Regions from separate parts of the Paenibacillus sp. FSL H7-0714 genome, predicted to be linked through region 2. Evidence: riboswitches for the same ligand, from Rfam matches in the RefSeq annotation. Region 2 holds a riboswitch; the other holds the start of a gene.
The links. Region 2 has a riboswitch for preQ1 ahead of NST34_RS06245 (queuosine precursor transporter). Riboswitches for the same ligand answer to the same signal wherever they lie in the genome.

Region 1 (7,163 bases), 2.5 Mb from region 2:
CGTGTTATTCTTCACTTGAAGATCCAAATAATTATAAGAACAGGTGGCCCCGCTTCCAAATGGCTGTGTACGCTGTTCATCTGGAAATACATCATAGCTGTGCCGATGCCGTTCTGTAACCGTAAGAGGTGTATGCAGTGTCAACCAGTAGATCAGATTGGACAACTGGCACAGTCCCCCGCCGACTCCAGAATGGAAGCCACCATAATGCAGCACCATCCCCTCTAGATACCCTTTTCGCTTACTGGGCTTACCGATGCTTCTCCAATAGGAAAAAGTCTCACCCGGGCGCACCATGAGCCCATCCAGCTTCGTTATCGCCAGACGTAAATTGGTTATTTTATTGTATTGAAGCACCATATCTACATTCCGTAGACTTCTTAATAACGGTGTAGCATGAGTCATTACTTCATTAGATAAAATTTCACTAGTGCGCTGCTTCGCCACCTTGCTGCGGCTAGTGCACCATTTCAAATATCTTTTCCAAATAAAATATCGCTTTCCGGCAAATAGTCTAAGTCGAGAACGCTGAATAGGTTTCATGGCAGCCTGAGGTGTACTCATCTAGAACTGAACCTCGCTTTCAGCTCGTAACTGGGCGAATCTCCCTCCGATTACTGCATTATGATGCTTAACGATCTCACTACTATTCAGTACCCCATTATCAAAGGTGCTATGAGCATCTTGTACGAGAACACTCTTATAACCCATACTGTATGCGCGTCTTATTGTCGTATCTAGGCAGAACTCACTTTGCATCCCACAAATCACCAGATTCGTGATCCCCAGCTTCTGTAGCTCCTCTTGCAGTTCGGTTCGGTGAAAAGCATCCCAAGTAGGCTTCTCCACAATAACTTCACCTTCCTGCGGTGTGATGCGGTGACTGATCTGCCATGTGGGCGTACCTTTTGTATATTCCTCATCCTCGGTGTGTTGAATATAAACTATTGGAGTACCTGCTACCCTAGCTTTGTTCTGAAGGGAAATAATTCTCTCCATTACACCCTCTTCATCATACAGCTTTTGATCAGGATAGGAGAACATAGCTTCTTGAACATCGATAATTAATAGTGCAGTTGAATTTCCCATTTAGTACCTCCTACTACTTTTATGAAAATCATACCAGATTATGGGACATTCTATCTACTATTTAAAGGCTTAAATCAATAAAAAAAGGGCATCTGCTGAGCAGACACCCATTACATTTAAATACTTTTTACTTGCCACGCTTATTATGCCAGATCAATGCATGCAGCTGTGGAAGGACACGTACTCTATTCATCTCAGAGTCTATGATTACTTTATTAAACAACCATTCCAGCCTTCCCAAAAGTCGAGCAGAAATGTCGCCTTCTTCAGTGACATCATCATTCCCAGGCTGCAGAAAGAGCTGCACATTGGGATATCGCTGGTGAATGTCTTTTGCATAATCAAAATCCTTATCGTCAAACACTACGACCTTCAAGCTATGCGTAGAACGACCCAGTTTCTCCATTTTACTCATGATGTTATCTAGCATTTTCCAATTCGTCGTCATTCCTGAGCTTGGGGGTTTAGGGCTAATTGTCAGCACATCCACGTCATTGAACCACTCCTGCCATTTACTCCCCTGAGTTTCTATTGCAGCTTGAATCCCGCGCTCATGTAGCAGGTTAATAAAAGTGCCCATCCCGTCACCAATCAAAGCAGGATTTCCGCCTGAAATCGTAACACAGTCGAAATTATCTCCAGCTATAGCTAAAAGTTCATTCATAATTTCATCCGAGGTCATCATTCGAACCTTATCCTTAGCAGTACCATCCCAAGTAAAAGCAGAGTCACACCAGCCACAGCGATAATCGCAGCCATAGGTGCGGACAAACATCGTCTTCACTCCAATTACCGCACCTTCGCCTTGAATAGTCGGACCGAACATTTCAATTACAGGAATCTTACTCACAGTCACAGCCTCCATATAAACGGTAGGATGGCCCTTCATCCGGAACATCTTCAGCCAGCACCTCTGCCCAGGAGGTTGGAGTCTCCCATAGCTTTACCGAGTACAAAGGCAACCCTGCTTGCTTAAGCTTGTAGGCAATATATGAAGACATATTCTCCACTGTGGTGCGGAATGACAACAAGGCTACTTTGGAGCCCGTATTCGTTAACGTCTCTAACACAGGTTCATTTCCCATAGCAAGAAAAGCGTGATCTAAACGATCTACAAGGCTTTGTTGTACAGTCGCCTTGATATCGCTGAAGTCAATAACAAACCCTTCGTCTGAATGGCCTTCCGTAGCCTCTGGTTTGCCCTTAAGCACTACTTCGAGCTTATAAGTATGTCCGTGCAGATTGCTGCATTTCCCTTTGTGACCAATTAGTTGATGCGCCGCATCAAACGTAAATATTTTGCAGACTGAAACCTCGTTAAGCATTAAGAACCGGCCTCCATTCTCTCCGCCTCATATTGCTCAAGACCACGCTGACGCAACAGACAGGCTGGACAAGTACCGCAGCCACTGCCAATAATACCGTTGTAACAGGTCAATGTGTGTTCGCGAACATAATCAAAATAACCAAGTTCATCTGCCATCTTCCACGTTTCTTTTTTATCCAGCCACATCAATGGAGTGTGTATCGCAAACTCATAGTCCATAGATAAATTCAGCGTAACATTCAATGATTTCACAAATACATCACGGCAGTCCGGATACCCGCTAAAATCCGTTTGGCAGACACCAGTGACGATATGGGAGTAACCCAATTGTTTAGCTAATATTGCGGAAAAAGACAAAAATAACAGATTCCGTCCGTCAACAAATGTACTAGGAAGCTCATCACCTTCGCCAGCAACGATATCAATATCCTGGCGGGTTAGTGCATTTGGTGCCAGCTGATTAAGCAGCCCAAGATCAAGGATATGCTGTTTTACATTAAACTTAGCTGCTATTTCTGTAGCAACTTCGATTTCAGCCGCATGACGCTGATTATAATTAAAGGTAACTACCTGCACTTCCTCAAACTGCTTCATTGCCCAAACCAGGCAAGTGGTGCTATCTTGTCCGCCGCTAAATACGACGAGTGCTTTTTTGTTCATCTTAATCTCTCCTTATCAACTTGTTGGGATTAGCGGTTATCCACTTTTTCCGGATAGAGGTCGTGATTCATTAAGCGGTGCTCCGCCATCGCCTCATACTTCGTACCCGGTCTTCCATAGTTGCAATAAGGATCAATAGATATTCCACCACGCGGAGTGAACTTGCCCCATACCTCAATGTATCGTGGGTCCATCAGTGAGATCAGATCATTCATAATAATGTTGACGCAGTCCTCATGAAAGTCACCGTGGTTACGGAAGCTAAACAGATACAGCTTTAATGATTTAGATTCCACCATTTTCTGTTCAGGAATATACGAAATATACAGTGTGGCAAAATCCGGCTGGCCTGTAACAGGACATAAGCTAGTAAACTCAGGGCAGTTGAATTTAACAAAATAATCACGCCCTGGATGCTTGTTATCAAACACCTCAAGAATAGCTGGATCATAACCAAACTTGTACTGCGTTCCCTGATTACCAAGTAAAGTGACTTCTTGCATTTCCTCTTTCAATCTTCCTTCTGACACGACAAAAAACCCCTCTCTTTTCCTTCGGCCTTGGCCGGTAATGGAAAGAAGAACGAGATTTCGAAAACTTTGCTCCACTAAGAAGAAACGGAAGCAACGTCCGGGTTAAGGACTGCATCCGCTTATAAGATTTAATATACTCTTAGTTTTTTATAGAGGGAGTTCGCGAACCTCTCCTGCACAATCCGTGCAGACTTCTTCTTCATGCATATTGCGTCTTGAACTATACCATGGTAATTTGCTTCTGACAAGTTCTACGCTTTGCCCGTCTTCCAAATCCAGAGCGAAAGTACCACAATCCACAAGAGCAAAAGCAGGCTTTCTAGGAGCAATACTCCTTCTCCATTTAGAATACTGTTCAAATTCTGGACGATTTCAATACTTGGCAGAATAACAAAGATCGGATAAGTCCATTCTGGAAGAGCGACGTACACAGAAGCAACTAAGAAAAAAACAACCATAAATGCGGAGCTGATGGCTGAACCATTTTTGGAGGAACTTACCTTTAAACCAATGATAATTCCAACTTGTACAAAGATAATTCCACCCAATAACATATACAATAAGGAAGGGAGTAAATCCATTGTCAAACCTTGATTTAGTACATAAACAATCAGCTGTGATAACAAAGAAAAAACAAGAACAGATCCAGCTTTCGCTGTAATAATCTGGCCTCTGCTTAGCGGAGTAATCAACAGCGCATCATAAGTCTTACTCTCCCGCTCCTCAATTAATCCTGGGCCGGTAATCATGATCCCAACCATCACTTGCGCAAATAATATCCATGTAGAAAGAAGCATGAAGTCCAAACCGCTCTTGTCCACTACAGTGATGATGATTTTAGCCATAAATATAGGCAAAATTATTAGAATTACAGTCGCAGGATTACCCAGTATATCCTTACTTTCATGTTTAAACAGCTTCCATATCTGATAACTCAACTTAGCTCACTTCCCGTCAGGGCAGCGAATACATCTGCCAGCGAAGCTTCTTTGCTGTGCATACTTAGAATTTGATTCGTAGACATTAACTGATAGATATGATCTTTAGTAGCTTCTTCTGCAATCGGCCAGGATTTCATAACCACTTTACCATCCTGCTGATATTTAACTTCAATTTCTGGTTTACCATAAATGGTCTTAAGTCTATGCGGTTCATCGAGTGCCACTAATGCACCAGCGTGCATGATGCCCACTCTATTGCTTAATTCCTCGGCTTCGTACATATCATGCGTCGTTAAGACAATGGTTGTGCCTTCTTCTTGAATTCTCTTGACGTGATTACGTATGAGTGAAGCTGAATTTGGATCTAACCCACTTGTAGGCTCATCTAAAAACAACACTTGAGGCTTATGTAATAATGCTCTGGCGATTAGAACACGCTGCTTCCAGCCTTTGGATAAGCTGCTTACTTTAGCTTTTTCCTTATCTAACAGCTGGAGGGTTTCCATGACTTCATTCACTCGATTTCCTGCTACCCTATACAGATCAGCGAACAGCTCCAGATTATTTCGAATAGAACTACGCATGTATAGGTTCGGAAGCTCGAAAACAACACCAATTTGAGCATGGATTTCTTTTTTATGACGTGAAATATTCATGCCATTAATTAAAATTTCTCCGCTTGTAGACTGAAGAAGCCCTGTCATCATGCGCATCGTTGTAGTCTTCCCTGCACCATTGGGACCTAGAAATCCAAAGACCTCACCTTTCTCCACCGTGAAAGTAATTCGATCAACTGCACACCTCTCCTGATAATATTTTGAGACCTCAGTTAGCTGAATCAATAACACTCCCCCCTTTTTAGAATAGTTAACTTTCTTCTATCCTTATTCTGGTTGTAGAGGATTATCTCTGTTGTTGCTATTCTGTAACATTCGCTATTCCTCAGTACCTTCCTTTGTTCAAATCCGCTCAGATGTGGCAAAAGTAAGGATTCAAATCCTAAGAAAAGGGTAACTTAAACATAATAATCTTCGAGGTAAGGGTGGGATCATCTAATGGAACAAAGTATACAGAAACTTATGGACTGGATTAACAGTCATGTGAATGAAACTATTGTAATTGAAAAGAAAGAGCTTCGTGATCTGGATAAAATTCATTTTAATCTAGAGGCTGTTGAGTTTCGGAGTGCGGAGGATGTTATCGATGATTATCTTGGGAGTGCATTAATATTAAAAGGATTTGGCAGCACTTTAAACGCCGATGGTGAGCTAGTATCGCTACCACACTCCACCTATGACTTAGCTATTGACGGGCTTCGGATTGAGGACATAAGTGATCGCAAGGCTGGAATAACTACTGAGAGAGCTAAATATACCCTTTCAGTGGATTAAGCCATATGTAATGACAGCAAAAGAGCCCACAGTAATCTGTGGGCTCTTTCTAATTAATAGTTACTCTTCCCCAATGATCTCCACTTCAGTTTCAAGCTCCACGCCGAATTTATCCTTCACAGTTGCTCTTACATGGTGAATTAGCCCAATGTAATCGCTGGCGGTTGCATTATCTGCATTTACAATAAACCCTGCATGTTTCTTGGATACCTCAGCACCACCAATTCTTGTTCCCTGCAAGCCACTCTCTTGAATTAACTGACCTGCAAACCGACCTGGAGGACGTTTAAAGACACTACCACAGGAAGGATACTCAAGCGGTTGCTTGGATTCACGCAGATAAGTAAGTTCATCCATTTTCGACTTGATAGCTAATGCATCACCAGAAGTCATAGCAAAATTGGCCTCAAGTACGATGTATTCACCGCTTGCGAACACGCTTTTTCTATAACCCCATTGCAGCTCATCCCCTTGCAGAGTCACTAATTGTCCGCTCTTAGTTATAGCCAGTGCACTATGCAGTACATCTTTAATTTCTCCGCCGTAAGCGCCTGCGTTCATGTATAACGCTCCACCAACCGTTCCTGGAATACCACAGGCGAACTCAAGACCCGTAAGCTCCATATCCAGCGCATATCTGGAAACATCAATAATCTTAGCGCCACACTCCGCATATAAGAGATTGTCTCGAATCCCCACATCCGTTAGTCCTGCCGTTTGCAGAACTATTCCACGCACACCGCCATCACGGATAATCACATTGGAGCCGTTCCCAAGTACCGTAAGGTTTATCCCATTCTGTTCCGCATATGTAACGATCTTTTGAATTTCCTCATAAGTAGCTGGTGCTGCCAAAATATCAGCTTTACCGCCCATTTTGGTATACACGTGATCTTTTAAGTTCTCATGACTCTTCACAATCCCTGCAGTCATTAGCTGCTCTAGGTCATTTTGAATTTTGTCAATATTCATGTTTCATGCTCCTTTAACCATGTATAAATGATGGTCCTTGATCTATTTTTAGTAGTGGTATCATGGATTTGTAGGCAACCACAACTGTAACAACGAACAGGCTCCCTTGTCAATGACGGGAGCCTGTTCGTTGTATGATTTTCAATTATGATTACACAGCTTTGTAGGCCGCAAGCTCGTAAGGAAGGCACAGCGGCACACCGGTACGTGGATCTGGAACAATATCTGCCTCAATTCCAAACACTTCCCG
Region 2 (7,163 bases):
GCAATGGGCCGCTTAAATCCAGCCTCAGTTGCAGCATCCTCATCTAGATGAATAGCGGCCAGATCTTGGGAAGCTGCTGCATATTGCCGGATAGCCTCAGCAGTTATGCATTTTCTCATCATGATCATCACCTACCCGAATTAACACCGTTTCTGCGGTGACTATAAGCTCTCCTTCACATTTACAAACCAGCGTATGTGTGTAAAAGGTCAGCTTGCCCTGCCGGCCATCTTTTTGCACCTTGCTCGTTAATGCTAATTCACAATCTAACGTCATCCCTGCCGTAATCGGAGCTTGATATGAGAATTTCTGAGTGCCGTGAAGCAAGGGCTCTCCCCTGCTAAGCCAAGGAATATCGAAGACCTGCCAAAAAATAATAGGCATCGTAGAAGGAGCAATCAGATTGCCATTAGTCGTCTGCACGGGTGCCTCAATACTCTGTGCGTAATCCGATATCCACTCTGCAGTCATAAGAATCTGAAGTCGGACACTGTTCATTCCGTAACCTCCACAAGCGTTGCCAGCCCCAACCCGCCGCCAATGCCCAAAGTGGCAAGTCCCCTTTTATAAGGCATATGCTGCATTTCAGCACATAAGCGAGTCATTAAAATCGCTCCGGACGCCCCATATGGATGACCGATAGCTAATGCGCCTCCTCCAAGATTGACCTTTTCCTGTGGGATCTGAAGCTCATTCAGTGAGGCTAGAACTTGCGAAGCAAAGGCTTCATTAAACTCTACGATATCTAAATCGGCTATGGTCAGCTGTTGACGATGTAACACCTTTTGAACAGCTGGAACTGGGCCCATACCTAAATAATTCGGATCTACACCTGCTGCTTGCGCATCTACGACACGCAGGATAGGTTTAAGCTTGAGTTGCCGACATTTCTCACGGGACATCATTAATAGAAGCGCCCCACCATCATTAATAGGACAGGCATTTCCAGCGGTGACAGTACCCTTTTCTTCAAAGATTGAAGGTAGCTTTCGCAGCTTGTCCAGGCTCGTATTAGCCCTTGGACATTCGTCGGTGTTCACCCACTCCCCCTCAACCAGAAGAGGTACAATCTCCTGCTGAAACCTACCACTTTGCTGAGCATGAACGGCCTTCTGATGGCTTTTCAAGGCATATTGATCCTGCTCTTCTCGCGAAATCCCATACTTCCGCGCTACATTTTCCGCAGCAATTCCCATATCCGGATCACCGTAAGCGCTAGGTGTAAAATGAGCACGGGTATATAGCTGCGGAACCCCCATCAAGGTTTGGGGCTTAGCCATTTTCCAAGGGGCACGACTCGTGCTCTCAACACCGCCCGCTAAATAAATCTCACCAGCGCCGCTTTGAATAAGCCGTGCTGCTATATTAATGGCCTCTAGCCCAGAACCGCACTGCCGATCCACAGTAACGCCCGGAACCGAAACAGGCAGTCCCGCTTCAAGCGCAGCTACCCGGGCAATATTTCCACCCGGACCGACCACATTTCCAATAATCACATCATCGATCATATCGACGGGCAGGTTCGTCTCTGCCACAATATGCTGAATAAGCGGCGCCAGTAATGCTTCCGGCTCAAATGTACTTAATAAGCCGCCCATCCTGCCAATCGGTGTACGTTTTGCCATAACAATTACTGCTTCTATCATACCATCGCTCTTTTCACATAGTCTTTCATCGCTTGCCGGGCAATTTTGCCACTGCTTGTATAGATAAACTCATCAACTGTCAGCAGTTGCTTCGGCGCTTTGTAACTTGCTAAATACTGGCGACAATAATTCTTTATTTCGTCTATAGATAAATGCTTTGCACCATTCCATTTCACGAGGACTGCCAGCTGTTCTCCCCAATAATCGTCAGGGACGCCAAGCACCATTACTTCTTGTATTTCCGGAAGATGCTCCAGTACTCGCTCTATTTCCTCTGGATAAACGTTCAGCCCACCGGAGATGATTCTATTTTTCAAGCGACCCGCCAGATATAAATAACCAGCTTCATCCTGATAAACATAATCCTCCAACACAAGCCATCCCTCTCGAAAAGCTGCTGCGGTCTCCTTCGGCAATTGATGGTAGCCTAGAAATATCATATCACTTCGCACATATAACTGCCCAATCTCCCCCGTAGGGACTTCACGGAACTCTTCATCACGAATGGAAATTTGCACTCCGGGATAGGGCTTGCCTACAGAGTTCGGATTATGCTCTTCCAGAACATCCAAATAACTAATATAACTCGCTTCTGAGGAACCATAGGATTCATAGAGACGCGTTCCAGCGAACACTTCTATACCCTTTTTTTTGGACAACTCCGACCACTTTGCACCTGAGCTAATAATCGCATCAATCTGCGTCTGCCCAGGAACAGCCTGCTGCATCATGGATTCAAGCATTGTCGGTACAACAAACAACACCACACCCGGAATCTGCTTGCACAGCTCTAACACCTGTGTGGCGCTAAATTTTTGCGTAATATGAAAGTTTGCTCCACCATACAGACTCTGCATTACAGCGAACAAGGACAGCGAATGCACAAACGGACCCGGTGCTAAAACATCCTTCATAGAGTCTAATTCAAAGGCAGCACTCGATACCTCAAAGCTCTTTAACCACGATAAATGGGTACGCATATATCCTTTGGGGAGCCCCGTTGTGCCTGAAGTAAAGCCGATAAATAATAACTCATTCGTCTCATCCAATTCAGCTTCTGGCTTCAGAGCCTTCAACCACTGATCATAGGAACCTGTTCGTTCATTTGAAAAAGTCAGCGTTGGGATGGCTTGGTCCTTGAAGACCAAATTCTTTGCAGCTTCCGGCTCGGCAAAAATCATTGTCGGCTGGCACTGCTCTATAATAACCCGCAGTTCATTTGCACTCCACTTGGGATCTAAAGGAATGGGAACACAGCCTGCATAAATAGCCCCCAAGAAAACCTCGACAAATTCAATGCGATTCGTAGATAAAATAGCGATTTTGTCATGCTTAAGGCCCTTTTGCTGTAGACCATTGGCAATTCTCCGCATCGCTTGCACTAATGTTGCATAGGTATGAGTTGCTTGGTCATGGGTTAAGGCAATGCTGTCGGGCTGTTCTGCTGCATGACGCAGTATAGGAACTACTAGATTCATCCTTCACCACACCTATTCGTAATTTCTGTGACTACCGATTATGTACTCTCTCTTCGCTCGGGATACAATTAGAATGGCTACGATAGCTTATTTTAGCTTTATATTAATTTTATGTACATATTTATATGGAACGATTAAGCCCTCTTACGACTAAAAAAATCAAACAGCGCGCATCGATTATGATCGGTACGCGCTGGCTGTATTGTTGTTTATTCCTTCTTATGAGCGGATGATGGTATTCCATCTTCAGCAAAAGTAAAAGTTCGGGCGATATATAAGATAGGTGTGCTTACTGCGGTTAGTAAGAATTTCGCTAGATACGTTGTAAGCAAAATTTCAAACCACACACTCCAGTTATACAACCCAGCAAATGCAATGGTACAGAAGATTAGTGTATCCACAAAGGAGCTAACCATCGTACTGCCGTTGGAACGAATCCACAACTGACTTGAAGTGCTGTAATATTTGCGAATCCAGGAGTACAACCGAACGTCTAGGAACTGACTAATGAAGTAAGCAGTTAGACTACCCAACGCTAGTCGAGGCATCAGACCAAAGATCGTCTCCAAAGAAGACTGAGCAATATCGGTCTCTTGCGGCTTAAATACTAGTACCATCTGCATAATGACTGTCGTCATAAGCAAGGTGAAGAAGCCAAACCAAACCGCTTTACGTGCTTCTGCTCTTCCATACTTCTCATTAAGCAAATCGCTGGTCATATATAAAGTGACATACATCGTATTTCCGAGTGTCATCACGATATCAAATGGCATAGCAATCGTCTTAGCTACCTGAATGTTTGCAATTACAGTAGCGATACCTACCCAGGCATACATTCCACTTTTGCCGAACAGGCGGTAACAGAGTAGAAAAAAAGCAAAATTGACAATAACAAATAAAACTCCCCACATCAAATTAAACATATTGCTTAAACTCCTCCTAGTTTTGTTTACGCGGGATGGTTACGAACCGCGGCTTACATTAAGTTTTGGAACAAAACATTAATACTCTATCACACTGTCGTCAAACAATCCATAAAAATAAACAATTTATGAAATGGGTATTTATACCCATTTTTATTAACTAAAAATAAAAGTGTCAGTAATAATTCATCTTTTTCAGAAAAATATGCTATATAAACTAAAACTTTCACTATTCATCCAGAGGTTAATTCTATAGAATAGTATCAAACACTTCATTCCCGATCCATTTAGTTGATATATTACATAACTATGGAATATATTGCAGGTTGCCAGTCAATAGCAGTCGGTAGGGATATAAAGAAATGGGGCTTCGCTGCCCATAAAAAGGGGGAGAACAATATGTTTCGTTTCAAGCAGTCGATCAGTCGCAGATTTACGCGTTTATTATTTGTAGTTCTATTACTCACGTCTCTTTTGTTAAGTACCAGCTTCTACTTTATATCCACCAGTATTTTCAACAGCTATGTCATGCCACAAATCAATCAAATTCTAACTGCAGCTGCTCAGGACGTATATAAGAATATAAATACAATGCATGCTCAGCAAGCACTAAAGAAAAACGAACAAGCAGCCACCAATCTTGAATTCTATTTCCAGGATAAGAGAAAGCAGCATGGGGTTGAGACTATTTTTCTACTCAATCTAAAAGGCAAGGAAGCTGAGGTTCTGTCTGTAGATCATGATGCAAAATTAAAGCCGGAGGAAATTGTTAAAGTATCCTCTGCAATGCAGCAAGCTCTTAAAGGAAAGAGTGGACTAAGCGATACATACAAGGACTCGCATGGTGTACATAAGTCAGCTTATATCGGAATTCCCGGAAGTACGATGGTTATCGGAATAAGCAGTGATGTAAGCTTTATTCAAGAAAAAACAGACAGTATTCTGTGGACTAGTGCCGGGATCACTCTGCTAACGCTGATCATAGGCTCAACTGGTGCCTGGTTTATGAGCATGCGGATTACTCGTCCTATCTCAAAGCTTGCAGCTTACAGTGCCCGTCTTGCAGAGGGAGATTTCACAGAGGAATTAACGGTTAAAGGCAGTGATGAGGTAGCTCAACTGTCCAGAAGTTTCCAAGCAATGACCCTGCGCCTAAAAGAAATGATTGGACATGTACTCGTCACCTCAAATACTGTGGTCACCGATTCCAATTCTTTAAGGGAACGTGTTGAGGTCCTAAATGAAATGGCAGACCACTCTAGTACATCTGTTGTAGAAATTGGCAAAGGTAGTACGACCATCGCGAGCAGCGCTCTAGATAATTCAAAAGCTATGGAAGAAATCAATTTCGGCATTCAGCATATTGCTTCAGCAGCCACCGAAGTCACTGAGCAGATCAGTGAAGCTTCCGCTGAAGCGATTGGCGGTAATGAGATTGCCCAAAGTGCCGTTCTGCAAATGCGCCATGTTGAACGTGCCTCCCTGCAGTCGCTGGAGCAATTACAAGTTATGAATGAACGTTCAGTAATGATCGGAGAAGTCGTTCATAGTATTACTGAAATTACGAAGCAAATCCAAATGCTGTCGCTCAATGCTTCGATCGAAGCAGCACGTGCAGGAGAACATGGACGCGGCTTTGCCGTGGTTGCCGGAGAAGTACGCAAGCTTTCCGAACAATCCCGTAATGCGAATGAGCAGATTCGTGATTTCCTACTCGGACTTCAGGAAGATATGAATCGCTCCGTTACTGAGATGAACCATGTGAATTCTGAGGTAGCCTCCGGGGTAGGCAAGGTGGCAGAAGCGGGCGATGCCTTCAATCACCTTCTGATTCTGATCCAAAGCATCAATCAGAATATTCAATCTGTATCTGCGGCTACGCAGCAAATCTCAGCAAGTACAGAAGAAGTTAGTGCTTCCGTTGAGGAAACCGCACAAATCACTTCAAGATCCCAAGAAAGTGCGGACACTCTATCCGAGAACTCCGAGCGCCAACGTATAGAGCTTGAAGGACATGCAGTAACCGTGCAGCATCTATATGAGCAGGCTAAGAAGCTTCAGGAAGCTGTGCAACAATTTAAGATCTAAAGCTTAGGCTTAAATAAAAACAACCCGTTCACACGAAAGTGTTGAACGGGTTGTTTTGTTAGTGTCTCGGCGCCCAAAGAATGACTGAAACGCCGATCACACAAATAACAGCACCGACCCAGTCATATACATCGGGTGTTTTCTTGTCTACAAGCCAGCCCCATAACACAGCAAGCACAATAAACACCCCGCCGTAGGCTGCGTACACTCTTCCGAAGGACGGAAACTTCTGCAACGTAGGGATGATGCCATAGCCAATCAGAATCACAGAACCTACAAGACCATACCAGAGAGGTCTTGATTCTCTTAGCCATAACCATACTAAGTATCCGCCTCCAATCTCAGCAAGGCCGGCAATTACAAATAGTAGAATGGCAGCAACCATGTCATCCCTCTTTCCTATTGAACTCTAAAAATATCACTATGTGGACCTGCAAGCATCCGGGCCACCAAACAACTGGACCCACAAGCATCAGCAGTGGATATAAACAGATTGAGCCAGCTGGCTACTATGCGTCACCCGCAGGAGCCACTCATATGAAATTGTGCTGGAGCAGCACTAATACTAGTAGGAGCACAGCCTCTAGCAGCTCATTCAGTGCGCCATACACATCGCCGGTGAGCCCGCCGAGCCGGCTGCTAATCCGCCGCGCAGCAACGGTGCCGCTGGCCAAGGCCGCAGCTGGCAGCAGTAACGCTGCCGCCAGATGCAGCGGCCACGCGGCTAAGCCAGCGCCGAGCGCCAGAGGCGCACCGGCTGCGGCTAGCGAGAGCAGCGCGGCTATCGCCAGCACGCGCCGCTCATGCGAGGGAGCGAGGCCGGCGAAGCTCGCGGCCAGCCCCTCGTTCCCGCGGGCAATGGGATAACGCACCATTGCCCGCACCATATACCAGCGGCTCCAGATCGCTGGCAGCAAGAGCAGTGGCAGCTCGTAATAGGCGTAGCCTTCGATTAATGCTGCCACTAAAGAGGCCTTTAACAGCAAGAGCAGCACGCAGGCGAGCACACCCATCGCACCCACACGGCT

Region 1: it holds a riboswitch for preQ1, as region 2 does, so the genes downstream of both, queF (preQ(1) synthase) here and NST34_RS06245 (queuosine precursor transporter) in region 2, are expected to answer to the same signal.

What each region holds. Positions count from the first base shown of each region.
Region 1 covers NZ_JBBOPT010000001.1:3,855,976-3,863,138, forward strand. Annotated here, with positions in the region: gene NST34_RS16950 (VanW family protein) at 1-564, opposite strand, end outside; gene NST34_RS16955 (cysteine hydrolase family protein) at 565-1,089, opposite strand; gene queE (7-carboxy-7-deazaguanine synthase QueE) at 1,217-1,939, opposite strand; gene NST34_RS16965 (6-pyruvoyl trahydropterin synthase family protein) at 1,932-2,414, opposite strand; gene queC (7-cyano-7-deazaguanine synthase QueC) at 2,414-3,076, opposite strand; gene queF (preQ(1) synthase) at 3,106-3,579, opposite strand; PreQ1 riboswitch class I at 3,743-3,786, opposite strand; gene NST34_RS16980 (ABC transporter permease) at 3,861-4,547, opposite strand; gene NST34_RS16985 (ABC transporter ATP-binding protein) at 4,544-5,392, opposite strand; gene NST34_RS16990 (hypothetical protein) at 5,606-5,941, shown strand; gene murB (UDP-N-acetylmuramate dehydrogenase) at 6,002-6,913, opposite strand; gene NST34_RS17000 (ABC transporter ATP-binding protein) at 7,065-7,163, opposite strand, start outside.
Region 2 covers NZ_JBBOPT010000001.1:1,402,931-1,410,093, reverse strand. Annotated here, with positions in the region: gene NST34_RS06265 (MaoC family dehydratase) at 1-122, opposite strand, end outside; gene NST34_RS06260 (FAS1-like dehydratase domain-containing protein) at 97-498, opposite strand; gene NST34_RS06255 (thiolase family protein) at 495-1,646, opposite strand; gene NST34_RS06250 (AMP-binding protein) at 1,643-3,124, opposite strand; gene NST34_RS06245 (queuosine precursor transporter) at 3,334-4,047, opposite strand; PreQ1 riboswitch class I at 4,058-4,103, opposite strand; gene NST34_RS06240 (methyl-accepting chemotaxis protein) at 4,447-6,135, shown strand; gene NST34_RS06235 (YnfA family protein) at 6,194-6,520, opposite strand; gene cobS (adenosylcobinamide-GDP ribazoletransferase) at 6,669-7,163, opposite strand, start outside.